4 regions of the Kitasatospora sp. NPDC049258 genome follow, and region 2 is predicted to be linked to each of the others. Evidence: riboswitches for the same ligand, from Rfam matches in the RefSeq annotation. Region 2 holds a riboswitch; each other region holds the start of a gene.
What was found. A riboswitch is a leader RNA that binds a small molecule or an ion and turns the genes downstream of it on or off. The one in region 2 is predicted to bind cyclic di-AMP.

Region 1 (7,307 bases), on a different contig from region 2:
TGCCAGATCTGCGAGCGGGAGATCTCGGCGGTGGCGGCGTCCTCCATCATGTTGAAGATGCCGACCGCCCCCAGGCCCCGCAGCCAGGCCTCGATGTAGCGGATCCCGACCTGGACGGCGTTGTGCAGGCCGGCCCGGGTGCACTTCCCGCCGGCCCCGGCGATGTCGAGCAGTTGGGCCGCGGTGACCGGCTCGGCCGGGCCCGGATTGTCCTTCTGGTTCGGCCGCTCGCCCAGCACGGCGTCGAACGAGGCCCGGGCGACCTTGACCAGGTCCGGGTGGGCGACCCAGGAGCCGTCGAAGCCGTTGCCGGCCTCCCGGTCCTTGTCGGCCTTGACCTTCTCCAGGGCGGCGGCGTTGACCTCGGGGTCCTTGCGGGAGGGGATGAAGGCGGCCATCCCGCCGATGGCGTGCGCGCCGCGCCGGTGGCAGGTCTGCACCAGCAGGCGGGTGTAGGCGGCCATGAACGGCGAGGCCATGGTGACGCTGTTGCGGTCCGGCAGGATGTAGTGCTCGCCGGCGTCGCGGAAGTTCTTGACGATCGAGAACAGGTAGTCCCAGCGGCCCGCGTTCAGCCCGGCCGCGTGCTCGCGCAGCTCGTAGAGGATCTCCTCCATCTCGAACGCGGCGGTGATGGTCTCGATCAGCACGGTGGCGCGGACGGTGCCGTGCGGGATCCCGAGGGCGGCCTGCGCGTGGGTGAAGACGTCGTTCCAGAGCCGGGCCTCGAGGTGGCTCTCGGTCTTCGGCAGGTAGAAGTACGGGCCGGAGTTCGGGTCCTGCTCGCCCTTGGCGAGGAGCCTGGCCGCGTTGTGGAAGAAGTACAGGCCGAAGTCGAGGAAGGCACCGGCCACCGGGGCGCCGTCGACCAGCAGGTGGTTCTCGTCGAGGTGCCAGCCGCGGGGGCGGACCACCACGGTGGCGAGCTCGGCGGCGGGCTTGAGGGTGTAGGCCTTGCCCGCCTCGGAGGTGAAGTCGATCCGGCCCTCGAAGGCGTCGATCAGGTTGATCTGCCCGGAGACCACGTTCTCCCAGGTGGGGGCGGTGGCGTCCTCGAAGTCGGCGAGCCAGACCCGGGCGCCGGAGTTGAGCGCGTTGATGACCATCTTGCGGTCGGTCGGCCCGGTGATCTCCACCCGGCGGTCCTGGAGCGCGCGGGGGGCGGGAGCCACCTGCCAGTCCCCGGCCCGGACCTCGGCGGTCCCGGGCAGGAAATCCAGCGTCCCGGCCTCGGCGATCTCGGCCCGGCGGGCCTTTCGTCGGGTCAGGAGCTCCTGCCGGCGACCTTCGAAGGCACGGTGGAGGCCGACCACGAAGGCGACCGCCTCCGGGGTGAGCACCTCCTCTGCGCGGGACACGCGCGGACCGGCGACAGTGACGACCGGGGCGGCGGGGGAAACGCCGTCAGGTCCCTGATCTGCACCCATGGGCAGGACACTCCTTGGACGGTTGTGAAAGCTTGGGGAGCTCCGGTGGGAACTTCCCAGATCCGAACCCACCTACCGGCGGGTTTCGTTCTGTAGGGTGGAGAGTAGTTTCCGCGATACAGAATTTCAACGGTTTGTTGAGCTAGATCGCTGGGACTCTACTCCTCCTCGCACAGTGAAGGGAACGCCGGTGGCCAGCACCCCCGCCGCAACACCGACAGGCACCGAGCGCGCCTCCGGTGGCGTGCAGTCCGTCGAGCGCGCCTTCCAGCTGCTGGAAGCGCTCGCCGACTCGGGCGGCATCGCGACCCTGAGCGAGCTCTCGACCACCTCCGGCCTTCCGATGCCCACCATCCACCGGCTGATCCGTACCCTCGTCCAGCAGGGATATGTCCGCCAGGACACCGCCCGCCGCTACACCCTGGGCCCGCGGCTGATCCGGCTCGGCGAGACCTCCGGCCGGCTGCTCGGCAGCTGGGCCCGCCCCTACCTGGCCGAGCTGATGGAGGCCACCGGCGAGACGGCCAACCTGGCGGTGCTGGAGGGCGGCGAGGTGGTCTACGTCGGCCAGGTGCAGTCCCGCCGCTCGATGCGGATGTTCACCGAGGTCGGCCGCCGGGTGCAGCCGCACTGCACCGGGGTCGGCAAGGCCCTGCTGGCCCAGCTGCCCGAGGAGGAGACCCGCGCGCTGCTCGGTCCGCAGCCGCTCCAGGCGCACACGCCGTACACCGTGACGGACCCTCAGGAGCTGCTCGCCCAGCTGGCGCACGCCCGCGAGGTCGGCTACGTGGTGGACGACCAGGAGCAGGAGATCGGCGTCCGCTGCATCGCGGTGGCGGTGCCCGGCGCGCCGACCCCCACCGCGCTCTCGGTATCCGGCCCGGAGGCCCGGATCCGCGCCCTGGAGGCAGCGGCCGGCAGCGCCGCGCTGGTGCCGGTGATGCGTCAGATCGCCTCCCGGCTGGGCCAGGTGCTCGCGCCCTGACGGTCAGCCGGCGCCGCCCGCCTGTGCCGTCAGCAGGAAGACGGCCAGGTCGGGTTCGGTCCCGGCCTCACGGAACAGCCGGGGGGCGGCGGCCATCTTCGGGTCCGCCCGGACGGCCTCCAGCGCGCCGATGTCCCGCCACAGGCTCTGCACCCGCCAGTGCCGGTCCGGCCCGCGCAGCAGTTCGGTGCGCAGCAGCCCCGCCGGCAGCTCGGCCGTGATCAGGGCGCGGTACGACGCCACGAACCCGTCCTCCCGGTCCGCGGCGATCCGTCCGCTCACCTCGCTCAGCACCCGCTCGGACACCCGTGCCTCCTCAGCTCGTCCCACTCGGCTCGCTACTGTGAGTATCGGCCAGAGTGCGAGCGGTGGGAGGTCCGAGGTGTCCAGGCGGGTGACGGCGCCACCGGGCCGGCACGCGAGGTGCCCCCCGGCACACGGGCCGAGGGGCACCTCCAGGTGGTCGGTGCCGACGACCGCGACGCTGCGGACAACGGCACCCCGTTCACGCTGAGCGTGTCACCGTGACGGTCAGCGGTAGACCCGCACGTAGTCCGCGGCGAAGGTGATCGGCGCGGTGCCGGTGGGCGCCGGGTGGTACTGGCCGGCGCTCAGCGACAGGTTGAGGATCAGGTACGCGGACCAGTTGGCGCCGACCCCGGTGTTGTCGGAGAAGACCTTGGTGCCGTTGACGTACCAGTCGACCGAGTTGGCGCCGTAGTAGGTGCCGATGGTGACCCACTTGTCCTTGGCCACCGCGTTGGCGTCGGTGAAGTACTTGGAGCCGGACTTGACGTGGTTGGTCAGCTCCAGCAGGTTCGGGTTGTCCGGGTGGTACTCGAAGGAGTCGATCTCCCCGTTGCCGTTCTTCCAGGTCCACAGCGCCGGCCAGGCGCCGGAGCCGGAGGGCAGCTTGACCCGGGTCTCGGCGTAGTCGCCGGTCTTCACCTGGAAGCCCTCGCCGGAGTACTCGGTGGTGAGCAGGCCGGTGTCCCAGGCCTGCTTGCCGTTCTCCAGCTTGTTGGCGCTCGGCTTGGCGGTGAAGGTGGCCACGCCGCCCGACACGCTGACGCCGCTCGGGCTCAGCCAGTCCAGCTTGTTGTCGTCGGGGTTGTGGTTGCCGTACCGGTAGGAGCTGCTCCTGTCGGTGGTCCAGCGGGTCTTGGACAGGCTGTCGAACTCGTCCGACCAGGTCAGCGACTTGCCCGCGACCGGCGCACCGGTGGACGGGGCGGGGCTCGGCGTCGGGGCCGGGGTGGGCGTCGGAGCCGGCGTCGGGGCGGGGGCGGGGGTCGGCGTGGTGGTGCCGGCCGCCGAGACCGTCAGGGTCTGCGAGGGCAGGTTGTGCCAGGCGTTCGCGGTGTCCTGCCAGAAGCCGAACTGGGTGTAGGTACCGGCCGGCAGGGTCCGGGCGGCGCTGGTGAAGGTGGTGCCGCTCGGGCAGATCTGCACGTTGGAGGCATTGCCGGGGAAGTCCAGGTTGTGGCCGGCCGCGTCGCGGACGCCGACGCCGAGGGTCTTGGCCGTGAAGCAGCCGGAGGAGTGCACCGTGAGGCTGGCCGTGGCGGCGGTGCCGGCGGCCATCGCGGTGGGGCCGAGGCGGTCCTGGGTCACCGTGGGGCTGGCGGCCTGGGCCTGGCCGACCAGCGGGACGCCGGCCAGCACGGTGGCGCCCGCGAGCAGGCCGAGGCGGGCGGGGGTGGGGGAAAGTCGCATGGAGGATTCCTCTGCGACGCCTGCGAGGTGAGCTGTCGGGTTCGGGCACGAGGCTGCCCGGCCGCCTGTGGTGCGGCTTCACCCCAAGCCGCGCGTCCTGCCCCGGGGCAGGGTGGAGCGCGGCACGTACCTGGTTCCCCCGCTCCTGTCCATGACGGTGCTCGAGTGACCGCCTCCGGGTGGACAGGACTAGGCGTCCCGACGGCGGGTCTGCCCAGCCGGGCATCCCGTGCAGGCTAGGCAGACGGATCGCACACGGACAACGAGACGTCCCTCACACACCCGCCCCGAGGCCCCGGCCCGGGGCCGGCTCACCAGAACCGGGGCTGCCCCGGGACGGTCTCCAGATCGGCCAGCACCAGCTCGCGGTCCTCCGGGGCGGCGATCTCCTCGGCGGCGGCCAGCGCCTGCTCGGTCCAGGCCCTGGCCTGCTCCTTCTCCCCCGCGACGGCCGCCGCCCGGGCCAGCGCCTCGTACGCGAAGGCCAGGTCCCAGTCGCCGATCCCGTTCGCCCGGCAGATCTCCAGCCCGCGCCGGGCGTGGTGCAGCGCGGGCTCGGCCCGGCCCAGCGCCGCGTACACCCGTGAGCACTGCCACTCGCCCCGGCCGAGGTTCACCGCCGTGCCGACCTGGCCCCAGTGGTGGCGCGAGGCGTGCGCCATGTGCACCATCCGGTCGTCCTCCTCGACCGAGCGGTCCTCCCGCTCCAGCAGCCGCCAGACCCCGTTGAACAGGTCCACCGCCAGCTGCCGCTCGTCGGCGGGGGCCGCCGCCTCCCGCTGCTCGTCGCCCATGACCGCGTCGATCCCTTCCTCGATCAGATGATCCGTCCGGTGGACGGCGCCGCGGAGCCGGTCCAGCCGGGCCTGCAGGCGCCGCCGGTGCTCGGCCAGCAGCCGCCGCACCGGCTCGCCACCGCCCGCGGCCAGGCACTCCCGCACCTGCTCCAGCGGCAGGTCCACCGCGCGCAGCTCCCGCACCAGCCGGGCCGCCGCCACCTGCTCCACCCGGTAGTACCGGTAGCCGGTCTCCTGGTCCACCTCGGCCGGCCGGAGCAGTCCGACCCGGTCGTAGTGGCGCAGTGCCTTGGCGGTCAGCCCGCTGCGGCGGGCCATGGCCCCGATGGTGAGCAACCGCTCCGCTCCGTCCGTCACACCTGGAATCTAGGACCTTGCCCCGGGGCAGGCTCAAGCCGGCCTGATCGGCCTGCGGCGCCCGCGCGTCCGCTAGGTTGGTGGTGCGGCCGGAGCCCCGGCCGCGGCCACCGCCGAGCGTTCAGAGGACCACTCCCGAGATGACCGCGCCCCTGCCTGGCTTCGCCGGACGTACGTACCTGTTCGATGTCGACAACGGCGCCGCCTTCCGCAACTCCTACTCCGCCGACGGGACGCGGCTGCGCTGGGAGGGCCTCGGCGAGTCGGCCGGACAGTGGGAGGACGTGCGGCTGCACGTCGCCGAGGTGGGCCCGCAGCTCTACTTCGTCAGCTGGACGGAGGCGAGCGGCATCACCGTGAGCCATGTGATGGACCTGAACGCGCTGACCGTCCGGGTCTTCTGGACGTACGAGGGCGAGGGCGGCCGGGTCGGCGAGCTGCACACCGGCAAGCTCCAGCCGGTCAGCTGACCCGCAGCCGGCCGGCGAGCCACTCCAGCGCGGCCGGCAGCAGCCGCCCCCAGGTCCCGAAGTTGTGGCCGCCCTCCGGCACCGTGGCGGTGGCCAGCGACATCGGGGCGCGCACCGCGGCAGCGAAGGCCCGGGTGTCCGCGAGGTAGTCGCCGTCGCCGCGCTCGGCGCCCGCCAGCAGCACCGCGATGCCGGGCGGCGGCAGGTGGCGCAGCCGCCAGAGCAGGTCGGCCTCCTCGCGCCGGCGCGGGCTGCCGCCGAACAGGTCTCCGGTGGAGGCGTCCTCGGCGGCCCGGTAGTAGCCGGAGAGCGCGACGGCGCTGGGGAACACCTCGGGGTGCCGCATGGCGAGTTTCAGCGCGCAGTAGCCGCCGGTGGAGTTGCCCATCACCGCCCAGGACCGCGGATCCGGCGAGACCCGGTAACCCGCCGCGACCGCCGCCGGCACGTCGCGGGTCAGATAGGTCTCGGCGCGCGCGCCGCCCGGGGCGTCCTCGCACTCGGTGTCGGCGGGCATCGCCGGTGACGGCCGCAGCAGCACCAGCACGGTCGGCGGCATCCGGCCGGCCAGGTTGAGCCGCAGCGCCGCGCCGGGGTAGTTCAGCCGGGTGATCAGGTTCCGGGCGTCGCCCGGGAAGCCCGTCATCACCACCACCGCGGGGAAGCGGCGGCCGGCGTACTCGGGCCGGAAGTACTGCGGCGGCAGGTAGACGTACCCGTCGGTGCTCAGCCCGGAGCGCGGGCCGGCGATCTTGACCGCCTGGATCTCGCCGGAGGCACCCGGCTCCCGGCCGACCGCGCCGCCGCCCCGGACCGGCTCCCGTCCCAGCACCCGCAGCTCCCCTCCCGGGGTACCGGTGGTCACGGTGACCGGGCCGCCCGCCGGGGTGCCGAGCAGGTCGTCCCAGCTGCCGTAGAAGGAGAAGTAGCTGTTGGCGGCCAGCGCCAGCGCCAGCAGCATCGCCAGCTGGGTGGCCAGCAGCGCGCCGATCCGGCCGGCCACCGCGCGCCGGCCCGGCCCGGCCAGCCGCGGCCAGCCGCGCACCGTCGCGGTCGCCGCCAGTACGGCGGCCGCCGCGGCGATCGCCAGCACCTTGTGGCTGGTCAGCCCCATCTCGGTGGTGCTCCCTCGGTTCGCGCCGGCGCGGGTCGACGAGGTCGACGAGGTCGGCCGGGTCGGTGAGGTTCGGCCGGTCGGTGGCGCCGGTCGGGTGGGGTCGGTGGCGCCGGTCAGGTGGGGTCGGTGGTCGCCCCCGAGGCGGTCCTGGCGTGTCTGGCCCGGGGCGCCCGGGGGGTGCCGAACCGGTTGCCGAGCCACACCAGGGCGGCGGCCACCGCCACGAACAGCGCCAGCAGCAGGGTGCAGGCCCCGGCCACCCGGCCGTAGCCGCCCGGCAGCCGCGGATCCACGAAGGGGTACGGGTACCAGTCCACCAGCGGCCCCCGGAGCAGGGTGTAGGCCAGGTACACCAGCGGGAAGACCAGCCACTTCAGCACCGTGGTCCGGCCGAGCCGGGCGGCCGGCGGCATCAGCAGCCAGTCGGCGAGGTAGACC
Region 2 (7,307 bases):
GGCCTTCCGCCGGGACAGCGCCGCCGGCTCCTTCGTCTGCACCGTCAACACCACGCCGGAACCGGTCCGGATCGCCGCCCCCGGCCGGCTGCTGCTCGCCTCGGCCGAGCTGGCCGTGGTCGACGGGGAGAGCGTGCTCCCCACGGACTCCGCCGTTTGGTGGGCGGTCTGACGTGGTTGCAATAGGCTCTGGGATCGTGACTACGGCGCGACTCTCAGACATCGCGGCACAGGCGGGGGTCAGCGAGGCGACCGTCAGCCGGGTGCTCAACGGCAAGGCGGGCGTTTCGGCGACCACCCGGCAGACTGTACTGGCCGCGCTCGACGTGCTCGGCTACGAGCGGCCGACCCGCCTGCGCCAGCGCAGCGCCGGCCTGATCGGGCTGATCACCCCGGAGCTGAGCAACCCGATCTTCCCCGCGCTGGCCCAGGTGATCGAGCAGGTGCTCAGCCGGCACGGCTTCACACCGGTGCTGTGCACCCAGACGCCGGGCGGCTCGACCGAGGACGAACTGGTCGACATGCTGGTCGAGCGGGGGGTGGCGGGCATCGTCTTCGTCTCCGGCCTGCACGCCGACACCACCGCCGACCACGACCGCTACGCCCGGCTGACCGGGCGCCAGGTGCCGTTCGTCCTGATCAACGGCTACAGCGAGAAGATCGACGCGCCGTTCATCTCACCGGACGACCGGACCGCGATGTGGATGGCGGTCCAGCATCTGGTCGAGCTCGGACACGAGCGTATCGGCCTGGCGGTGGGCCAGCGCCGGTACGTGCCGGTGCTGCGCAAGATCGAGGGCTTCACCGCGGCCGTCCGGGAGCTGCTCGGGCGGACCACGGAGGAGGCCCAGGACCTGATCCAGCACACCCTGTTCAGCGTGGAGGGCGGGGACGCGGCCGCGGGTGCCCTGCTGGACAAGGGCTGCACCGCGATCGTCTGCGGCAGCGACATGATGGCGCTCGGCGCGATCCGGGCGGTGCGCCGCCGCGGCCTGTCGGTGCCGCAGGACGTCTCGGTGGTCGGATTCGACGACTCGCCGTTGATCGCCTTCACCGAGCCACCGCTGACCACCATCCGCCAGCCGGTCGAGGCGATGGCCACCGCCGCGGTCGACGCCCTGCTGGAGGAGGTCGGGGGCAATCTGGCGCAGCGCGCCGAGTACATGTTCCAGCCCGAACTGGTGATGCGCGGCTCCACCGGAGCGGTCGCCAACGGCCGGTAGAGCGCGTCCTGACCTTCGCGCACGTCCGCCCGGCGGATGTGCGAACGGCCCCGGAGCGGGAAGCTCCGGGGCCGTTGCGCACGTACTCGGGGGTGAGGGCTCTCGGCCCTGGGCGTCAGCCCTCCTCGACGACCGGCCGGGGATGGTCGAGCCGCAGCTCGTCGGCCGCGTCGCCGGTCCGCGCCTCGGTGCGCCGGGTGCGGTCGAGGTAATCCCGGACGATCAGCTCGACCGCGTCCTGCGGGTTCCTGGTGCCGCACTGCAGCATCACCTCGATCGCCAGATCGGCATCGAGGGTGACGGTGACCTTCGCCATGACGGGCGCTCCTTGGTGGGTGGCTCGTCGCAGCTTAGGCCGCCGCCCCGGGAACCGGCCAGGCTTCCGGGGACGGCGGGTCCGTCAGCGGGCCGTCAGATCCGGCCCGCGAAGTCCGGGGCCCAGTCGGCGATGGTCTCGGTGCGCACGCCCGCGCTGGGGTTGGCGGCCTCGACGTACTTGCCGTCGCCGACGTACAGCGCGACGTGGTAGACGCCGGAGTTGCTGCCGTTGTTGGACCAGAACAGCAGGTCGCCCGGGAGCAGGCTGTCCAGCGAGACGCGGGTGGCGGTGTCCGCCTGGTCCGCGGCGACACGGGGGAGCGAGATGCCGGCCTGGCGGTAGGCCGCCTGGACCAGGCCCGAGCAGTCCCAGCCGCCGTCGCTGCTGCCGCCGTAGACGTAGGCCTGACCGACCTTGGAGAGCGCGAAGTTGACCGCCGCGGCCTTGGAACCGGTGGCCTGGGTGGCGGCGGCGGGCTTGGCCGCGGTGGTGGTGGCCGGGGCGGCCGGGGCGCTGGTGGCCGGCTTGGCGGCGGCCGGCGCGGCGACCTGGGCGTCGCCGCCCAGGGACAGGTGCTGGCCGGGGTAGATGTGGTCGGCGCCCTCGGTGAGGACCGACTTGTTCAGCTCGTAGAGCTTCTCCCAGCCGCCCTGGACGTGGTTCTCCTCGGCGATCTGGGACAGCCAGTCGCCGGCGACCACGGTGTAGTCGTGGGCGCCCTGGTGGCCGTTCCACTGGCGGTCGCCGGTCCAGTGCTTGCCGCTCCACTGCTGGGTGCTCTGCTGGCTGCTCTGCGGGGCGGCCGGCTGGGCGGCGGGCTTCGGAGCGGCGGCCGGCTTGGGGGCGGCGGCCGGCTTCGGGGCGCTCTGGGTGGTGGTGGCCGCGGCGCCGGTGTTCAGCTGCGGGGCCTCGCCGCCCTTGGTGAGGCCGGCCTGGACGGAGCACACCGGCCAGGCGCCGGGGCCCTGGGAGGCGAGCACCTTCTCGGCGACGGCGATCTGCTGGTCCTTGGTGGCCAGGTTGGCCTGCGAGGCGTAGGCGGTGCCACCGAAGGCGGCCCAGGTGCTGGAGGTGAACTGCAGGCCACCGTAGAAGCCGTTGCCGGTGTTGATGGCCCAGTTGCCGGAGGACTCGCACTGGGCGACCTTGTCCCAGGTGGCGACCGAGGCGGCGGAGGCCGAGCCGGCGGTCAGGCACGGGATGGTGAGGCCGATGCCGACGACGCCGGTGGTGGCGATGATGCGGCGGGCACGCTTGGAAGCGCTGATGGGCAGCATGAAGACGCGTTCCTCTCCCACGCCTACGAGGTGAGCTGTCGGATTCGGGCTGGAGTTGCCCGGCCGTGCGTGTGCACGGCTTCACCCCAAGCCCCGGACCGGCACTGACGTACCGCTCCCGGGCGACCTACCTGGTTCCCCCGCTCCTGCCATGGTGCGTTCTATGCGCTGCCAGCCCACCCGGCGGCAGGACTCGGCGTCCCGGGTGGCTGGGTCCGTGTGACCACGAACGTGGGAGGACATTAGGCAGAGATAAGTTGAAACCGCAAATATGTGTGATGGCCGTCACATCGCCCGCATCGATCCCTCAAGATCGATAAACCCCGTTCGCGCCGTTCATATTCGCTCGCTTTCGCGCAAAAGCCTTTATCGGATGGGGACTTGCCTATGCTTCAGTCGGCAGAGCCGGACCTGCGGCCTGGGGGAGGGGTAACCGATCATGGAGTTCGAGGAGAGACCGCCGGAGCCCGGCGACGGCGCCGGGCCGCAGTCGCCGCCGCGCCGGCCCCGCTCGCATCGGGCCGAACCGGACCATAAGGGACGTATCGCCCGGCGCAGGCTACTGATCTGGGGGGCCGTCGGAATCGTCGCGGCGGTCACCGGGGAGGAGGTCGTCCGGCAGGCCCCGGTCGGTTCCCGGCGCCCGGGGCCGGGCCGCACCTCGCCCGGTGCGACGCCCGGCGGCCACCAGCACGGCTCACCGCCCGCGCCGAGCAGTGCCGCGCCGCCGCCCTCGCAGCCGGCCCCGACGGTGCCCGAGGGTGGCCGCCACTGGTCCGACCCGGCGGGCTGGGGCGGAGCGGTGCCGGGGCCGAAGTCGGCGGTGCGGATCACCGACCAGGTGCTGCTCGACGCCGACGCGGCGGTGGGCTCGCTGCTGATCGAGCCGACCGGCTCGCTGGTCTTCGCCAAGGACCGCAGCCTCACCCTGAGCGCGGCCGGCAACATCGAGGTCCGCGGCAGCCTCAGCCTCGCCCCCGGGGACACGGTCGTGCACACCCTGAAGTTCCCGGGCGTGGACGAGAGCCGGTTCAAGGGCGGCGGGATGACCGTGATCGACACCGACACCGGGCTCTGGGTGAGCGGCGCCGGCTACCTGCGGCTGGACGGCTCGCCCCGGACGGCCTGGGTGCGGGCGGCCGGCGCGCTCAAGGCGGGCGACAGCAGCATCACGCTGGCCGCCGCGCCGACCGGCTGGCAGGTCGGTGACGAACTGGCCGTCACCCCGACCGCGCCCCCCGACGGCGAGGACTTCTCCACCCAGTACGACCTGCGCACGGTCCGTCAGGTCAAGGGCAGCACCGTGGTCCTTGACGGCCCGTTGAAGTACGCCCACCCGCGGGTCGCGGTCGGCGGCGGGGTCACCGTCGGCGCCGAGGTGCTCAACCTGACCCGCAACGTTCGGGTCGAGGGCACCGAGCAGGGCCGGGCCCACATCCACCTCACCAGCTCCCGCCACGCGGACGTGCGGCACGCCGCGCTGCGCTGGCTCGGCCCGCGGGCCAACGGCAAGGACCAGTGGAACGGAAAGCCCGTCACCGAGCCGGTGCTCGGGCGCTACGGGCTGCACTTCCACATGCTCGCCGACGCCAGCCGGGGCACCGTGGTGGAGGGCGTGGTGGTGCGCGACACGGGCAACCACGCCTTCGTCCCGCACATGAGCCACGGCGTCACCTTCCGCAGCTGCATCAGCCACAACACCTGGGAGGACGCCTACTGGTGGGACGGTCCGCAGGACACCCGTACCCCGCAGGGGCCGTCCGACGACATCCTCTACGACTCCTGCGTCGCCTCCCGGACGGTCTTCGAGCCCAACCCGCGCGGCTACCGGCTGACCGGGTTCAGCCTCGGCGCGGGCAGCGGCAGCAAGGCGAGCGGCTGCGTGGCGGTCGGCGTCCAGGGCGCCACCGGTGCCTCCGGGTACGAGTGGCCGGAGACCAGCGAGGGGGTCTGGACCTTCGAGCGGTGCCTGGCCCACAACAACCTGGAGAACGGCATCTTCGTCTGGCTCAACGCCCAGCACCACCACACCGTGGGCCAGTTCGTCGCCTACCACAACGGCGGCTGGGGCATCGAGCACGGCGCGTACCTGAACGACTTCGACTACACGGCGAGCGTCCTGTACGGCAACGCCGCCGGCGGGATCGCGGTGCACGCGCTGGGGCGGGACAAGGGGACGGTCTTCGACGGCCTGCTGATCGACGCCGCCGGGCAGTCCGACTTCGCCGTCGCCACGGCCAAGCACCAGCTGGCCGGGCAGCCGGTGACGATCAGCCGCTGCCGGCTGACCGGCTACCGCAAGGCCGGCATCGCCTTCCGGGCGACCTCCGACGGGCAGCCGGACTCCGTCGAGGTGCTGGACTGCTCGTTCAGCGGCAACGAGGTCTGGCTGGACCCGGAGTCGCCCACCCCTGAGCGGATCGTGCTGCGCAAGGCGGGCGAGAGCCAGGCCGTCCAGCTGACCAAACCGGACAAGGGCGGCGGCAGCTCGGCGCCGCAGTGGAACGCCTCGGTCGCCCCGGTCAGCGTGCCCGACGGCCCGCGTCAGCCGGTGACCCCGGCGCTGAAGCTGAGTGACATCGCGGCGCCCACCGGCCGGGTGGGCTGACCGGCGCCGCTCGGCCCACCGGGCTCCGGTGCCCGCGCGGCCCGCGGCAGGAACGGCTTCGGCCCCGGCCACCCGTCAGCGGGTGGCCGGGGCCGAAGCGTGACCGGGGCAGCCCGGGCCGAGGTACGTGCCTGGTCGGGCTCAGCCGGCGGGCTGCTCCTCGACGGGCTCCTCGACCGGCGCCGGGGGCGGCAGCTCGGCGAGGTAGATGCCGGCGATCAGCTGACCGACCGTCGGGTACGCGCCCAGCGGGGCGGCGCTCGGGCAGCCGGTCTCCTCGGCCGCGGTCGCCAGCAGCTCGGGGTCGGCCTCCGGGCCGATCACCAGCGGGGCGAGCGCGGGGCGCTGCGAGCCGGTGGCCCGCAGGTGGTCGACGGCGGCGGCCACCGAGCCCGGGACGTCCAGCGCGGCGGCCACCACCGGGACGGCCAGGCGGGCGGCCAGCAGCACGCCGGTGATGCCGGCGGCCGTGGCGGCCTCCTCACCGCCGACCACGGTCAGCACGATGCCGTCCGCGGCCGTGGTGATGGCGAACAGCCGGGCGCGGTCGGCGCGGGCCAGACCGGCCTCGGAGAGCCGCACGTGCACGGCCTCGGCCAGCAGCGGGTGCGGGCCGAGCGCGTCGGTGACGGCCGAACCGGCCTCGGCGGCCACCTGGTGCAGCTCGGCCAGCCGGCCGTGCGGACCGGTCAGCAGCGGCACCACGACCGGCGCCGGGTAGCCCGCGGAGGTGGCCTGCGCGAGCAGCTCGGCCACCGTCACGGCGTCCTCGGTGCCCTCGCTGACGCTCAGGTAGGCGGCGGCGGCCTCGATGCCGGGCTGCTCGCCGCGCACGATCGAGAGCAGCTCGTCCACCACGGGACGGGACTCCGGACCGGCCGCGGCGGGCACCGCGAGCACCAGGGCCGGGGAGCCGACCGGGATCTCCGGGCGCTCAGGACGACGGTGGCGCCCCCGCGCACGGGAGCCTGGCGTACGGACGGGCAGTGGCGCGCCCGGGATCGCTGCGGTGCTCATGGCGGAGATCGTAGGACATTCGGCCGGTTCCCCTGCAGTCGGATCCCAGGAGTGGGTGAAACCGTGCTGGACAAGTCGCGCATTTCCGGCCAAACCATCCCCCATTCCATGTCGGGCCACGGACACTTCGGTGGATCCACCGTGATGCGGCTCACACTGGCCGGAGGTGACTGCCCGTGAGCTGCGCGGCTCCGATCGAAGATCGACACGGTGCTCGGCGGGGTGTACGGACGGTCATCGGGTCGGTCGTGGTTCGCTGCGGTTTGTCCGGTTCCGTACCGTCAGCAGCCTTGGTGGAACCGTTCTGTAGCCCCACTCGTGTCGTGCATCAGCACGGTCGGCATCCCGTGCTGATGCACGTGCAGCCGGGCTATCATCACGTCAGGTGAGGACATCGCCGGTCAATCGGGGAGATTTCAATGGGTGAAGCTTTCAACGGCATGGCGGCTGCGGACCTCGACGGCGTGGTCTGGCAGAAGAGCCGGCACAGTAACTCCCAGGGCAATTGCGTGGAGTTCGCGGCTCTCCCCGGTGGAGAGGTCGCGATGCGGAACTCGCGCTTCCCGGACGGCCCGGCGCTGGTCTACACCCGGGCCGAGATCACGGCGATGCTGCTCGGTGTGAAGGACGGGGAGTTCGACCACCTCGCCGCGGGGGCGAACTGACGCCCCGCCGAACCAGGGACGAGAAAGGGCCGTCGTGGGCGTAGTCGCCACGGCGGCCTCGGTGTTCTCCGGGTCGGGCGCGCGCAGGGCCGCGGATGGAAGGAGAGAGGGTGCGGGTGCCAGGGGCGCGCGCACGAGGGGGCTCGGGCGCGCGGGCGACGGCCCGCGCCGGGCCGGGCTCAGGCCGATCGGCGGTGG
Region 3 (7,307 bases), on a different contig from region 2:
CGCCAGGAAGTCCTCGAGGGACTTGTCCTGGGTGGCGAGGTAGGTCTCCAGGTTCAGACCCATGGGCTCCAGCTGGTGGTGCTCCAGGTTGTGGCGACGGGTCTCGATCTCGTCCTTGAGGAGCTTCTCCGGGTAGTCCATCTCGACGAGCCCGAGCAGCTCGTCCAGGACCTTCTCCTGGGCCTGGGTGGCCTGGTCGAACTCCTTCATGCGCTCAAGGCGCTTGCGGGAGTCCGCACGCAGCTCCTCCAGGGTGTCGAACTCGCTCGCCAGCTGGGCGAACTCGTCGTCCAGCTCCGGGAGCTCCTTCTCCTGGACGGCGGTCACGGTGACGGTGACCTCCGAGTCCTTACCGGCCTGGGTGCCACCCTTGAGGGTGGTGGTGAAGGTCTTGGTCTCACCGGCGGACAGGCCGATGACGGCCTCGTCGATGCCGTCCAGCAGGCGGCCGGAGCCGATCTCGTAGCTCACGCCGGTCGCGGTGCCGTCCTCCGGCACCTCGCCGTCGACCTTGGCCTCGAGGTCCACGACCACGACGTCCTCGGCGCCCGCGGCGCGCTCGACGTCCTTGACCGAGGAGAAGCGCTCACGCAGCTGCTCCAGCGACTTCTCGATGTCCTCGTCGGAGACGACGACCGGGTCGACGACCACGCTGATCGAGGAGAAGTCCGGGAGAGCGATCTCCGGGCGGACGTCGACCTCGGCGGTGAACTTGAGGCCACCCCCGTCGGCGAGCTTCTCGACACCCTCGATGTCGGTGATGTCGGGCTGACCGAGAACCTCGATCTTGCCCTCGTCCACGGCCTGCGTGTAGAAGCGCGGCAGCGCGTCGTTCACGGCCTCCTCGAGCACCGCGGCACGGCCGAAGCGCTGGTCGATCACCTTGTTCGGGATCTTGCCCTTACGGAAGCCCGGGACGGTGACCTGCTGGTTGATCTTCTTGTACGCCGCGTCGAGGCTGGGCTTGAGCTCCTCGAAGGGCACCTCGACGGTGAGTCGAACCCGGGTCGGGTTCAGAGTCTCGACGGCGCTCTTCACGGTTAGGTCTCCTAGGGGCTTGCGGTCTGGTTGTCTCCGCCGACCCGGTACGGCCGGGAACGGCCGAGCGAGCTGGCGAGACGGGCGATGGGCGGTTGGAGCTGCATCTCCCGTATTGGGGTGGACGGTGAGCGTGACTCCTCGCCCTCGGGCGGCTGACCTGCGAGCATGCCACAGGTACTACCGCCAGCAGCCCATCCTACCGGTACCGCGAAAGCCCGACGCCAGGGCGCTGCCGCGGGCCCCCGCCGGAGCACCGGGCGGGCCGGTCCGCGCACGGCCGGCCGGACGACGAAACAGGGCCCCGTCCACCGGACGAGACCCTGCCGCACACGATGTCGGGGTGACCGGATTCGAACCGACGGCCTTCCGCTCCCAAAGCGGACGCGCTACCAAACTGCGCCACACCCCGTAGTGCCGAGAGGAAGAGTACACGGCGGCCTCCCTCGGCCCGGCGCATTATCAACCCCCCGCCGGAGCGAAAGCGACGTGCGCTCCACCGCCCCGACCAGGTACGCTAGCCCCGTCCTCCCGGCCGCACCCCGGCCGAGGGGTCGCGTACAGTCGGACGTACCGTCAACTGCACGCAGGCGGGTGTAGCTCAATGGTAGAGCCCCAGTCTTCCAAACTGGTCACGCGAGTTCGATTCTCGTCACCCGCTCCACCACCTCGGCCCCTGGTCGGCGATCAACTCGCCGGGCAGGGGCCGCAGTCGTTTTCGGGGGCCGGTGGGCCGGCCTCGGCCGGGGGCCCGTGCGGGCGTCTTGAGGTGACAGCCGGTGTCTGCGGGCATGCCGCAGGCCCGGCCCGGGACTTGGGGTCCTGGGTCGGGCCTGCGGCAGGTGTGGCGGTGGGCGTCGATCCCGAGGATCAGACCTTGACGCCGTGGGCGGCCAGGTAGGCCACCGGGTCGATGTCGGAGCCGTACGCCGGGCCGGTGCGGACCTCGAAGTGCAGGTGCGGGCCGGTGACGTTGCCGGTGGCACCGGAGAGGCCGATCTGCTGGCCGGCGGTGACGGTCTGGCCGACCGACACGCCGATCGAGGACAGGTGGGCGTACTCCGAGTACTTGCCGTCGGCGTGCTTGATGACGACCTCGTTGCCGTAGGCGCCGCCGTTGCCGGCCGAGACCACGGTGCCGGCCGCGATGGACTTCACCGAGGTGCCGGTGCCCACCACGAAGTCGACACCGGTGTGGTAGCCGGAGGACCAGTTGGAGCCGGCCTGGTGGTACGGGGTACCGAGCGGGCCGTTGACCGGGGCGACGTAACCCGAGGTGGCGGGGGCCACGGCCGGGGCGGACGCGGCGGGCGCCTCGGTCTTGGGGGCGGCCGGCTTCGGGGCAGCCGGCTTGGGGGCGGCCGGCTTCGGGGTCTCGGCCTTGGGGGCCTGGGTGACCGGGGCACGGTGCTCGGAGCGCGAGGCCTTCGCGGCCGGGGCCTCGGACTTCGGGGCGGCGGCCGGGGCGGCCTGCTGGCCACCGACGGTCAGCTTCTGGCCCGGGAAGATCAGGTTCGGGTTGCCCCCGACGACCTGGCGGTTGTCCTGGTACAGCTTCTGCCAGCCACCGTCGACGTGCTCGGCGGCGGCGATCTTGGACAGGGTGTCGCCGTGGACCACCTGGTAGGTGTGGTCGGCAGGAGCCTGCGCGGCAGCCGGGGCGGCCGGGGCGGCGGCCTGCTCGGCCGAGGCGGAGACGGTGCCCTGGGCGTCGGCGGAGGTGCCGTGGGCCGAGGCGGCGGTGGCCGGAAGCGCGACGGCAGCGGTGACCACACCGGTGGCGACGGCAATTCGGGTCAGACGGGACAGACGGGGACGACGGTGCTTGCCCTTACCGGACATTGAGCGGTTCCTCTCCGACGCCTACGAGGTGAGCTGTCGGGTTCGGACGGGAGATCGCCCGGCCGTGAAAAAGACACGGCTTCACCCCAAGCCGCACCGGAATTCCGGAAACGGCACTTACCTTGGGTCCCCCGCTCCTGCCGTGCACGGATGGTGTGCGTCGACCCCGGGCAGCGGCAGGACTCGGCGTTCCACCCGGTGGCCCCACCCGGCGTTTGCCGGGCAGGTCACGAAGCAAAACCCATGAGGCGTGTACGGAGCAAGTGACGGTGCGTAAGGAACTAAAGGGACATAAGATCAACAGGGACGAAGGTCACGCTCCGCTGTGGCCACAGGGCCCACCGCAGCCGAATTCCTCACCCCTGGTGAATGCACGGCCGCAGGTCGTCACCGATATCGCATTCCGTGGCCGAGAATTCACCCACGGGCACGAAAACCCCCGCCTTCCGTGACTCCGGTCACCCCCGCGGGGGCCGCGCCGACCGCCGAGGCCGGCCGGAACGCCCCACCGGACGGGTGCGAGACCCGGCGCCGACGGCCGCGCGCGGGTTTCCCGGGAGCGGGCGGCGGCCGATAGCCTCAGCCCTGTTCGATTCCACCCCACCGCTTCGAGCTAGGAGCCGGCCTGTGGGCCCGCAGCACCGACTGGACGTCATACAGCGCAGCGTGATCCGCGAAATGGCGCGTTTCGGGCAGGGGTTCACCGTCGACGGCGAGCTGCTGCGGGGGCCGGGCAGCACCGCCGTCGCGGTCCGCGAGCACCCGGGTGACGGCGGTGCCGGCCATGTCGACCTCGGCTATGTGCTGCAACTGGGCCGCGCCGACGGGCCGGTGGTCTGGGACTGCGCGGCCGGGCTCGGGCGGACCGAGGAGGAGCAGCTCGACAACGCCGTCCGGATGTGGGCGACCACCACTGCCACCGCCGTGGTCGAACTGCTCGACCGCCGGGGCGAGCACGGCGACCACTACCGGTCGGTGGAGCTGCCTGGCTGGCACGCGGTGCAGGGGCCGGCCGCCGTGTTCGGCTTCGGTTCAGGGGAGTTGGCCAACTGGCTGGCAGCCCATCAGCCGCTCGCGGCGCTCGCCGAGCCACTGCGCCCGGAGCTGACCGGGCCGCAGGTGAACGGGGTCAAGCTGTTCCTGGGCGGCCGGGCGGGCGAGGACGTCGCGGAGGTCCGGGTGAACGGTGTGGTCTGCGACCGCGCCTCGGCCGCGCTCCGCGCGCTGGACTGGCCCCGCGGCGAACGGCTGTGCTGGGCAAGGCTGTTCATCCTGCTGGTGGCCGAGGTCGCCGAGCAGCCGGCCGAGCCGCCGAAGCCCGCCGGGGTGCCCGCGCCGACCGTCACGGCCCGGCGGCCGGGGCTGCTGGCCCGGCTGCGCCGGCCGAAGCCGCAGCGCCGCTAGCCCCCGCGGCATCGCCGGCTCCCGCAACACCACCGGCCCCACGAGCATCCGCAGTACCGATACCACAGGCAATACCGCCACCACCCGCAGCACCAGCAGCACCCGCTGCCCGCCCGAGGACGGGCCGCGGTCGGCCGCACGCGGGCAGGGCGAAGCGCCGGGCGGCACCGGCGCCGACCGGCTCGACAGCGGACCCGGGAGGACTCAGCCCGCGACGGAGGAGATCGTCGAGGCCAGCTGGGTGAGGAAGTCCTGGATCGGTTTGGCCGCCGTGGACTGGCTCACCATGAAGCCGAACAGCGCCGCGATGATCGCGTGGCTGGTCTTCAGCTGCTTGTTACGGATGAAGATGACGACGATGATGCCGAACAGCACCAGCGCGGACACGGAGAAGGCCACCCGGACTCACTTCCTCATTTCATGGCGGGTTCAAGACGGAACCGGACGGTCCCTGGCGGACAGGCCGTCCCGCCGCGACCGGAGCGCCACAGGGGCACCCGAGGTCGCCAGACGACAGCCGCGTGGCGCACGATTCGCCCCCCATCCCCCGAGTCTCGACCAGCCCACCCGGACTCAGTGTGGTCGCTCGTGCGGACTCCGTAAAGGACTTGTCGGAAGCCTAGGAGCAAGATCCCGCGATGTGGGACGAATTTCCGCCGTCCGAGACCATAGCGGAGGCCTTCTGACGGTGCGTCGACGGGCTCCCCGCCACCCGCGCGGGGCAGGGCCCCGGGGCGGCAAACCGGCAGGCCGCCCGCACTGTGATCCACTGCGGCGGCGCGGATGCCGGGAATGGCCGAAGATCACCACTCGCGGTTGACAGCGCGGGGCCGCCGCCCACCGGGCGGACGGGCGTCAGCGCCGCCAGAGCAGCAGCACGGCCCGGTCGTCGTTGACGTCCTTGGCGACCGACTCGATCAGCCGGCCGGCCACTCCCCGGCTGCCGCTGCCGAACTGGGCACCGGCCACCAGCCGGTCGGCCTCGCCCATCAGCCGGTCCATCCCCTCGGTCAGGTCGCGGCCCGGCACCTCGACCATGCCATCGGTGCACAGCAGCAGCACGTCGCCGTGGGCGAGCCGGCCCCGCACGCCGTCGAACTTGGCCCCGTCGTAGACGCCGAGCAGCGGACCCTCCGCCTCCTGGACCTCCCAGCGGCCGGCGCCCGCCAGCCGCTGCATGCCCGGCAGGTGGCCGGCCGAGAGCAGCTCGTACTCGCCGGTGTCCAGGTCCAGCACCAGGTGGACGGCGGTGGCGAAGCCCTCCTCCCAGTCCTGGCGGAGCAGGTAGCCGTTGGCGGCGGGCAGGAACTCGTGTGCCGGCAGCGAGCCCAGCAGGCCGCCGAAGGCGCCGGAGAGCAGCAGGGCCCGCGAGCCGGCGTCCATCCCCTTGCCGGAGACGTCGGCCAGGACGGCCTCCAGGACCCGGCGCCCGGGGCCGGTGCGGGCCGCCACCACGAAGTCCCCGGAGAAGGACTGGCCGCCGGCCGGGCGCAGCGCCATGTCGGCGTGCCAGCCCTCGGGCAGGGCCGGGATCCGGCCCTGGACCCGGATCCGCTCGCGCAGGTCGAAGAGCATCGAGCCGCCGCCGCGCCAGGGCACCCCGACCCGGCTGCGGAACTGGGCGACCAGCAGCCCGGCCACCCCGACCGCGCCGACCACCAGGGCCGCACCGGGGGTGACCCCGTAGACGTACTCCTCGGGGTGGTCGCTGGCGACCCGCTCGCCGGTGTGGATCAGTGACTCGGTGGAGAGGCCGAGGGCGGCGGCGCCGTACAGCAGGACCAGGGTGCCGGGCCGCAGCAGCATGGCACCGGCCAGGATCGGCAGCACCAGTGCGGTCGGCGGGACCCAGGCGGGGATCCAGACGTTGAGCAGCACCAGCAGGGGGATGGCGAGCAGGAAGGCGGTGAAGGCGAGCCAGTCGGCGCCGTCCCCGCGGAAGTAGTCGACACCGGCCCGGCGGATGCGGCGGCGGGTGCGGTAGAGCTTGGCGCGCAGCAGCGCCGCGGCGGGCTCCGCGGCCGTAGCGGCCGGGCCCGTCGCAGTCGTCTGGGGCGGTGCGCCCGGCTCTCTGCCAGCCATGGGGTCCGACCTTATCCACCGGTCGTGCCCGGCGTCGACGGGGTGGGGCGGCTCGGCCGTCGTGTTCCGCCGCGGGCCGGGTGGGTTTCGGCCGCACGGCGGGGCCGGTCCGCGGGCCTGGGCGCCGTTTCCGGGAGCGTGCGGGAGGCCGGTACGCGCCGCCCGCCGCGCGAGCGGTTTCGACCGGACATGTCGCAAAAGTCGGTCGCGCTCGCACGGACGAGCTGATAGCTGTGGCGTATGACTGCCGACCCGTCCGCACCGCGGACCCCGGATTCACCGCAGCCCCTGACCGTCCGGCCGCTGGCCGCCGCGGAGTGGGACACCTGGTACCGCGGGCTGGAGATCGCCTTCGGCGGGGAACAGGAGCAGCCGGAGGAGCGCGCGCTCTGGCACGAACTGACCGAGATCGACCGTTCACTGGCGATCTGCGACGGCGAACAGATCGTCGGCGGCGGCAGTGCGTTCAGTTTCCGGATGGCGGTCCCAGGTGGGGCGGTGCTGCCGGCCGCGGGCGTCACCATGGTCGGCGTGCTGCCGACGCACCGCCGGCGCGGGGCACTGACCGCGCTGATGCGCCGCCAGCTCCACGAGGTCCGGGCCCGGGGCGAGGCGTTGGCCGTGCTCACCGCCTCGGAGCCGGCCATCTACGGGCGGTTCGGCTACGGGCTGGGCAGCTGGCGGATGGCGGTCACGGTGCCGAGCGCCAGGATCAGCCTCCCCGCGCTGCCCGGCCCGGCGCTCCGGCTGCGGCTCGCCGACCCGGCGGCGGCCGGGCCGGACTGCGAGCGGCTGTACGCGGCCCTGGTGCCGGGGCGGCCCGGGATGCTGGAGCGCCGGCCGGGCTGGGAGAAGCTCCCGCTGCTCGACGCCCTCGGTGCCCGCGAGGGCGCGTCACCGCTGCAGTGCGTGCTGGCCGAGGAGCGCGACAGCGGCCGGCT
Region 4 (7,307 bases), on a different contig from region 2:
CAGCCGGTGGACGCCGGTGAGGGCATGGACGATCTTCGGGGTGAGCAGCACCAGGGCGATGCCGATCAGCGAGACGCCGGCGATCTGGTAGGGCGAGGTGATGTAGTAGGTGTGGTAGTCGCCCTTGCTGCCGGTGTACTCGAAGAGCCGGTAGCCGGGCCAGTCCAGGTAGCGCTTGAAGACCCAGTGGTAGAGCGGGTAGAGCGCGACGACCCAGCCGACCACCAGGAAGACCACGGTGATCACGAAGCTGGCGATCGTCCAGGGCAGCATCAGCACCTGGTAGAGGGCGGCCCGCCAGCCGGCCGCGTCCCCCAGCCGGGCGGTGACCGCGCCCCAGAAGCCCCGGCGGGCGGGCCGCACCGGGGCGGGGGCGGTGACCTCGGTGTCCAGCAGGGTGCGGGTGCGCTCGCGGTCCAGGGCGCCCAGTCCGCGGGCGGAGACCATCAGCAGGGCGAGCACCGGCAGGCCGAGGGCGGTGACCGCCAGGGCGAGGCCGGCCGAAAAGAGGGTGACGACGGTGGCGAAGCCGAGCAGCGCGATCGGGAGCCCGGTGAGCACGAAGCCCACCTCGCGGTAGGTGGTGGCGCTGAACGGCGCCTTCCAGAACGCCGGGCGGTCCAGGTCGCGGTAGCCGTACGGGGAGGTGCTGGCGGTCATCTCGGGCCCCTTGAAGTCGTCCGTGCTCACAGTCTCAAATCTGCCGTAGCCGGGCCCGGCCGGGTATCCGGTCCGCTGCCGGATCCGGGGTGGGGTTGTCCCCACCCCCGGGGCCCACCCCCGGGGCCCATCTCCGGGCTCCGCCCCGCGGCCCCGGGCCGTTCGCACCGCGGCGGCCGGCCCGGCGGGCACCGGCTACGGTTTGTGGGTGAACGTGCCCGTGAACGACGAAGACCTGCCGCTCATCCCGCCCACCCGGGCCGCCGACCTGCTCGCCCCGGCGGCCGACGGGGGCGGGGCCCCCGTGCCCGAGGAGGCGCTGCGGACGGTGCTGGCCCTGCTGGAGCTGAGCGGGGCCCGGATGCACGACGGCTTCCCCGAGCTGAACTCGGCGCTGCTGGAGCAACTGCTCTACGAGCGGCTGTACCTGTACGTGCAGCCGGCCGGGGAGCCGGCCGCGTACGGCGCGGCGGTGCTGGCGCTGATCGAGCACCAGCGGGCCGCGCGGCGGCTGAACGCGAAGCGCCACGAGCGGCTGCGGGAGGAGGCCGAGTGGCAGGGCGAGGTGCTGTGCGGGCTGCTGCGGCGGGCCGATCTGGTGACCTGGCCCCGGCTGTACACCCTGCTGCTGCGGGCGGACGGCGTGGACACGGCCGACCTCGACGCCGTGCGCGACTGGCTGGACGGCTTCCGGGAGCTGTCGGCGGAGCAGCGGCTGGCGGCGTACGCGGCGGTACCGGGGCTGGAGCCGGAGGAGCGGGACGGCGGCTGGGGCCCGACCCGGCTGCTGATGATCGGGATGGCCACGGACGGCGCGCGCCTGCTGCTGGAGCAGGGCCTGATGCAGCGCAGTTACCGGAACCTGGCCGAGCTGACGGCGCTCGGCCGGCCGATGCCGCCGGAGCTGGCCGGGGACTTCGAGGGCTTCGAGGCGGCGGTCGGCGTCGAGGCGCTGCGGCTGTACGGGCACTGGACGGTGCCCGGGCTGCCGGCGCTGCTGGTCGAGGAGTATCCGGACCTGGCGCCGGAGCCGGGCACCGAGGAGATCGAGGCGTACCTGGCGGAGCGGGAATCGGAGCCGGAGCCGGAGCCGGAGGACGAGCCCGGGCCGGAGGACGAGCCCGGGCCGGAAGACGAGCCCGGGCCGGAGGACGGCGTTACGGGTTGAGGCCGTGCGCCTGCAGCCAGCCGAGCGGGTCGACCGGGGCGCCGCCGCCGGGGCGGACCTCCAGGTGCAGGTGGGGCGCGGTCACGTTGCCGGTGGCGCCGACCGCGCCGAGCAGGGTGCCGGGGGCGACCTCGCCGCCGGCGGTGGCGATCCGGGCGAGGTGGCAGTACCAGATCTCGGTGCCGTCGGGCAGCGTCTGGATGACCCGGTAGCCGTAGGCGCCGGACCAGCCGGCCGAGGTCACGGTGCCGGCGGCGACCGCGCCGACCGGGGTGCCGGTCGGGGCGGCGAAGTCGACGCCGGTGTGCAGGTGCGCCCAGAGCGAGCCGGTCTGCCCGTGGTGCGCGCTCAGCGTGTAGGCCGCGACGGGCAGGGCCAGGGCGGCGGGGCGTGGCGCGGCCTGCCGGTCGGCCCGCTTGGCCTCGGCCTCCTGGGCGGCGGCGAGCCGGGCGCTCTCCTCGACCGAGGTGGGCTGCCCGTCGGCCTGCTGCTGGATCCGGGCGGCGAGGGCCAGGCCGGGGTCGGCGGCGGGCGCGGCCCCGGTGGTCCGGTCGGTGGTGTCGGGGGCGACGACGGGCGCCGTCGGGGCCGCGTGGGCCTGGCCGGCGGCGGCGAAGCCGGTGGCGCCGAGGGCGGCGGTCATCGCGGTGACGCCGAGCAGCGGGGCGCCGCTCCTGGCCTGACGGGGCATCCGGTGCCGGGCGCCGTCGGCGCCGTGGTCCACCGGGTGGTGCTGCTCCACCGGGTGGTCGAGCAGCTGGGTGCCTGCGGCCGGGGCCTGGAGCGGGTGCGTCGACGCCACTGAGGCGTGCTCCTTTCCTTCCTTCTCGCCGACCGGGTTAGCTGACGGGTTCGGAGCAGGAAGGTCTCCTACGGCCGGGTTCGGGGCCCGGCCGATTCACCCCAAGGAACGTGGTTCCCCGGCTCCCCGGGCCCACCGGTGAAGGCGTGCCCGCGGATTGAGCGATGGCGCGCGGTGCCGTCTGGGTACGGCGTTGCGTACCGCGCTGCGTTATCGAAAGTTAATCCTATGAGCCCCATGATTCCAAGCGCCTAGGCCGAGACTTTGGCGGCCCGCTGGGGCCCCCGGGGCGGTTCGGCCGGATCGGCGGGCCCGGCGGTGACGGACCGCGACCGGGCGGATGAGTATCCGTACTCATGTGTCCGGAAGGGGAGTTGGAGACCCTTCCGGCATGAGCGCAAAGATGCAGACCAGAACCACGGCCGCGTACTACGCCCAGGCCGTCCTCTCCTTCGCCCTCGCCAGCTCGGCCCTCGCGATCGGCATCGCCTATCTCCCGGTGAACGCCTGGATGCGGGGGTTCCTCGCGGTCGGCCTGCTCTACGAGATCACCTCGGCGTTCACGCTGGCCAAGGTGATCCGGGACCGGCAGGAGGCCGACGAGCTGACCAGCCGGGTGGACCAGGCCCGGCTGGACAAGCTGCTCGCGGAGCACGACCCGTTCCGGGTGGAGGGCGCCTGAGCCGGGCCGGCATCGCGGTCCGGGTTGGGACAGGCCCTAGCGGTCCTCGGCGGCGGCCTTCGCCTTCTTGGCGGCGAAGGTCTCACCGGCGATCGACCAGTGGGTCGGCGGGATCTCCTCGACCGCGACCCAGATCTTCTCCGGATCCACCCCGGTGATCCCCGCGTAGGCCTCGGTGAGCGCGCGGACGATCTGCGCGTTCTGCTCCTCGCTCCGGCCGGACAGCTGCTTGACGTTGATGAAGGGCACGACGACTCCTGCCGCTCGCACGGGCACTGGGGACCGGGGACTGCGGTCCGACCGCACGCTACCCCAGGGCCTGCGGCGCCCCGTCCGGGGCACCCCTTGACAGCTAAGGCTATTAGCCGTAGCTTTATGGCTATGGGAGCCCACCGGATCGGCCGGGCACCCGCCAGGAGCCCAGGAGGCAGCGATGAACGAGCCAGTGATGCACAGCGCCAGCACCCGGTACGTCACCGTGCCCGGCGGCCGGATCGCCTTCGACGACTCGGCCACCGGCACCGCGGCGCAGCCCGCCGGCCACCCCGTCGTCCTGCTCCCCGGGATGCTCGACAAGCGCGCCGCCTACCGGTACCTGCGCCCGCTGCTGACCGCCGCCGGCCACCGGGTGATCACCATGGACCTGCGCGGGCTCGGCGAGTCCTCGACCGGCTTCACCGACCACTCGCCGGCCGCGATCGCCGAGGACGTGCTCGCGCTCCTCGACCACCTGGGCATCGACCGGGCCGTCCTGGTCGGCAACTCCTACACCGGCGCCAGCGTGGTCAAGGCGGCCGGCGACCGGCCCGAGCGGGTGGCCGGCATCGTGCTGATCGACGCCTTCGTCGAGAACCTTCCGCCGAACGCCTTCCAGAAGCTGCTGGTCAAGACGCTCGGCAGCGCCGTGGTGCACTTCCCCGCGCTGTGGGGCGCGGCGCAGAAGCTCTACTTCCCCACCGCCCGCCCGGCCGACTTCGACGCGTACCGGGCCGCCCTGGTCGCGATGCTCCGCGAGCCGGCCCGCCGGGCGGCCGTCCGCGGGTACGTCGCGGGCGACTCGGCCCCGGTCGGCTGGACGGCCGCGGTCGGCTGCCCGGCACTGGTGGTCATGGGCGCCAAGGACCCCGACTTCCCGAAGCCGGAACGGGTGGCCGACCGCCAGGCGGCCGCGCTGAAGGCCCGCAAGGTGATGATCGACGGCGGCGGCCACTACCCGATGGCGGAGTTCCCGCAGGCCACCGCCGATGCCCTGCTCCCCTTCCTGGCCGAGGTCGCCTGATGCCCCGGGCCGGACTCACCCCCGCCGCCGTCGTGGGCCACGCCCTGGCCCTGCTCGACGACCAGGGCGGCGAGGCCCTCACCCTCGCCGCGGTCGCCGCCCGGGCCACGGTGGCCACCCCCTCCCTCTACAAGCACGTCCCCGGCGGGCTGGCCGAACTGCGCCGGCTGATCGCCGTCCGGGTCACCGAGGAACTGGCCGACCGGCTGACCGCCGCGGTGCTCGGGCTCAGCACGGACGAGGCCGTGGCGGCGCTGCTGTCGGCGTACCTGGAGTACGCCCTGCAGTACCCCGAGCGGTACGCGGCGCTGCCGCAGTCCCCCACGCCGGCCGACCCCGAGCTGGTGGCCGCGGGCGAGCGGCTGGTCGAGGTGATCATGGCGATCCTGCGCGGGTACGGCCTGACGGGCTCGGAGGCGGTGCACGCGACCCGGACCGTCCGGGCGATGGCGCACGGGTTCGCCTCGCTGACCACCGGCGGGGGCTTCCGGCGCGCGGAGGACCTGGCGGTCACCCGGCAGCGGCTGACCGGGGTGCTGACCGCGGGGCTGCGCAACTGGCCGGGGCGGTCCTGACCCCACCCGTGTCCTGCGGGCCCCGGTCGGCGTTGGGCAGGATATGAAGAAGCGAAGCATGCTCGCCGTCGCCTCCCTCGCCGTCGGTGTGGTGGCCTCCCTGACCGCCCCCAGCGCGCACGCGGCCCCGGCCGGCGACCGCGGCCTGGTGCCGGACGCCGTCACCGCCCCCGACGTACCCGTCGACCTGCTCGGCACGGTCTCCGGCGGCAGCCCCGACCTGGACGGCCTGAACGCCCTGCCGGGGCAGCTCCCGGCCTGATCCGCCGCACACCGCCAGGGCCACCCGGGCCGCCGGGTGGCCCTCGTGCTGTCCGGCTCCGTCCTCCTGTTCCGCTTCCGCCTGCGCCCGACCGGAGTTGACCGGCACTTGACCTCGGACGACCGGTTGCCGGTATAGGTTCGGGTGAGTTTCGAGACCGTTCCGTCACAGTCCCCGGGTGACACTGGCTGGTACCCGAACGTCTCCTGCGGTTCGGGGGGAACCGGCCGGTCCGCGCCCGCCTCGGCGGCGGCGCGACACCGGCATCACGGAGGACGTGGACAGATGACCCAGACCGTGCAGCCCGACCGGACCGCCACCGGCCTCCTCCCCGCCCAGCGCGGCGCCCACCACCCGGCCCCCGGCCACCCCGAGGTCACCGTCCGCGGCCACCTCGGCCGGGCCTTCGCCGTGGTCCGGGGCCTGCGGGCGCTGCGCCCCGTCCCGGCCCGCCCGCAGGAGCCGTACGGCGAGTCCGACGGGCAGTAGCCACCCGTCCCGGCCGCGGAGGCGGTCGGCGCAACCAGCCGGGCACGCAGGACGTCCATAAGATGTTCACACCAGGCAAGGGCGGTTCGACGAGCGGAAGGGCCGGGTAGCCTCGATGGACCTCACCTCGTCCCGCCCCGCCACCCGTACCGAGCTGCGCTGCGTCCGGTTGGTGCTGCGCTGCACCAGCGCCGCCGAACTGCTCGCCACCGTGCTCGCCGAGGGCCCGACCTGGATCACCGGGGAGGGCTCGGCCCTCTACCTGCTGGACTCCGACGGGATGCTCCGGCTGGCCGCCTCGCACGGGCTGCCCGCCTGGGCGCACGAGCGCTACAGCCTGGTCGACCCGGCCGGCGACCTGCCGGCCGCACTGGCCCTGCGCCGCCGCGAGACCGTCCTGCTCAGCCCCGAGCGGACCCGGGCCGACTACCCGGGGACCAATGTCGGACGCGGCACCGGGCTGGTCGCGCTGGCCGTCATGCCGCTGGTGGTGGACGGCCTCCCGCTCGGCGCACTGGCGCTGGCACTGGCCCACCGCGGCACCGTGCCCAAGCGCGAGATCGAGACCCTGGAGACCATCGCCGAGGCCTGCGCCCACCGGCTCTCCCACCTGATCGACCACGTCCAGGCCGCCGGGCCGGTGCCCGAGGGGATCCGGACCGAGCCGTACCAGGGTGACCAGCCGCTGCTCTCGCTGGCCGTCCGGGCGGCCGGGGCGGGCGCCTTCGAGCGCGATCTGGTCACCGGTGAGACCGCCTGGGACAGCCGGGCCTACCAGGTGCTCGGGCTGACCCCGCCGACCGACCGGGGCACCTCGCCCGCCCCGGACCTGAGCCTGGTGGTGCACCCGGAGGACCTGCCCGACCTGCAGGCCGGGATCGCCGACGCGCTGGCGGCGGGCGGCCCGTACCGGCTCGGCTACCGGGTGGTGCGCGCCGACGGCGGCATCACCTTGGTGGACGAGGCGGGCGAGGTGATGCTCGACCTGCACGGCCGCCCGGTGCGCATCGCCGGCCTGCTGACCGGCCGGGACCGGCCGGACCACACCGACCGGCCGGCCCGGCCCGGGGGCGACCCGGCGCCCGCCTCGCCCAAGGCCGAGGCCAGGGCCTCGCTGCTGCTCTCGCTCACCCGGGCGCTCTCCCGGGCGATCACCGTCCGGGACGTCACCACCACCCTGACCGACATAGCCAGGCCGGCCCTCGGCGCGGCCGGCGTGGTGCTGGACCTGGTCGACGAGGGGCGGCTTCTGCCGGTCTCCCCGGCCGTCTTCGGCGGCCCGTACCGCAGCGAGCTGAACCGGCTGCACGAGCTGTCGGTCGGCGTGATGGAGCACGCGCTGGCCCGGGCCACCCCGCTGTTCAGCGAGGCCCGCGAGCCCCGGCCCGGC

Region 1: another riboswitch for cyclic di-AMP. It lies ahead of AB0K43_RS01060 (glycoside hydrolase family 16 protein); the one in region 2 lies ahead of AB0K43_RS22425 (transglycosylase family protein).
Region 3: another riboswitch for cyclic di-AMP. It lies ahead of AB0K43_RS18255 (LysM peptidoglycan-binding domain-containing M23 family metallopeptidase); the one in region 2 lies ahead of AB0K43_RS22425 (transglycosylase family protein).
Region 4: another riboswitch for cyclic di-AMP. It lies ahead of AB0K43_RS21605 (M23 family metallopeptidase); the one in region 2 lies ahead of AB0K43_RS22425 (transglycosylase family protein).

What each region holds. Positions count from the first base shown of each region.
Region 1 covers NZ_JBFAQT010000001.1:215,417-222,723, reverse strand. Annotated here, with positions in the region: gene aceB (malate synthase A) at 1-1,427, opposite strand, end outside; gene AB0K43_RS01070 (IclR family transcriptional regulator) at 1,618-2,412, shown strand; gene AB0K43_RS01065 (hypothetical protein) at 2,416-2,718, opposite strand; gene AB0K43_RS01060 (glycoside hydrolase family 16 protein) at 2,944-4,128, opposite strand; cyclic di-AMP (ydaO/yuaA leader) riboswitch at 4,131-4,298, opposite strand; gene AB0K43_RS01055 (helix-turn-helix domain-containing protein) at 4,440-5,282, opposite strand; gene AB0K43_RS01050 (MoaF N-terminal domain-containing protein) at 5,423-5,752, shown strand; gene AB0K43_RS01045 (alpha/beta hydrolase-fold protein) at 5,745-6,866, opposite strand; gene AB0K43_RS01040 (Pr6Pr family membrane protein) at 6,983-7,307, opposite strand, start outside.
Region 2 covers NZ_JBFAQT010000028.1:14,042-21,348, reverse strand. Annotated here, with positions in the region: gene AB0K43_RS22440 (glycoside hydrolase family 13 protein) at 1-172, shown strand, start outside; gene AB0K43_RS22435 (LacI family DNA-binding transcriptional regulator) at 198-1,223, shown strand; gene AB0K43_RS22430 (hypothetical protein) at 1,339-1,539, opposite strand; gene AB0K43_RS22425 (transglycosylase family protein) at 1,635-2,819, opposite strand; cyclic di-AMP (ydaO/yuaA leader) riboswitch at 2,827-2,986, opposite strand; gene AB0K43_RS22420 (hypothetical protein) at 3,622-5,427, shown strand; gene AB0K43_RS22415 (hypothetical protein) at 5,569-6,444, opposite strand; gene AB0K43_RS22410 (DUF397 domain-containing protein) at 6,864-7,109, shown strand; gene AB0K43_RS22405 (ATP-binding protein) at 7,289-7,307, opposite strand, start outside.
Region 3 covers NZ_JBFAQT010000019.1:45,546-52,852, reverse strand. Annotated here, with positions in the region: gene tig (trigger factor) at 1-1,038, opposite strand, end outside; tRNA gene AB0K43_RS18265 (tRNA-Pro) at 1,377-1,450, opposite strand; tRNA gene AB0K43_RS18260 (tRNA-Gly) at 1,629-1,702, shown strand; gene AB0K43_RS18255 (LysM peptidoglycan-binding domain-containing M23 family metallopeptidase) at 1,909-2,880, opposite strand; cyclic di-AMP (ydaO/yuaA leader) riboswitch at 2,886-3,079, opposite strand; gene AB0K43_RS18250 (DUF6348 family protein) at 3,559-4,284, shown strand; gene AB0K43_RS18245 (hypothetical protein) at 4,489-4,683, opposite strand; gene AB0K43_RS18240 (PP2C family protein-serine/threonine phosphatase) at 5,140-6,282, opposite strand; gene AB0K43_RS18235 (GNAT family N-acetyltransferase) at 6,607-7,307, shown strand, end outside.
Region 4 covers NZ_JBFAQT010000026.1:19,661-26,967, forward strand. Annotated here, with positions in the region: gene AB0K43_RS21595 (sensor domain-containing protein) at 1-690, opposite strand, end outside; gene AB0K43_RS21600 (hypothetical protein) at 869-1,828, shown strand; gene AB0K43_RS21605 (M23 family metallopeptidase) at 1,818-2,630, opposite strand; cyclic di-AMP (ydaO/yuaA leader) riboswitch at 2,642-2,787, opposite strand; gene AB0K43_RS21610 (YiaA/YiaB family inner membrane protein) at 3,022-3,312, shown strand; gene AB0K43_RS21615 (4-oxalocrotonate tautomerase family protein) at 3,349-3,561, opposite strand; gene AB0K43_RS21620 (alpha/beta hydrolase) at 3,746-4,591, shown strand; gene AB0K43_RS21625 (TetR-like C-terminal domain-containing protein) at 4,591-5,166, shown strand; gene AB0K43_RS21630 (hypothetical protein) at 5,210-5,428, shown strand; gene AB0K43_RS21635 (hypothetical protein) at 5,714-5,917, shown strand; gene AB0K43_RS21640 (SpoIIE family protein phosphatase) at 6,033-7,307, shown strand, end outside.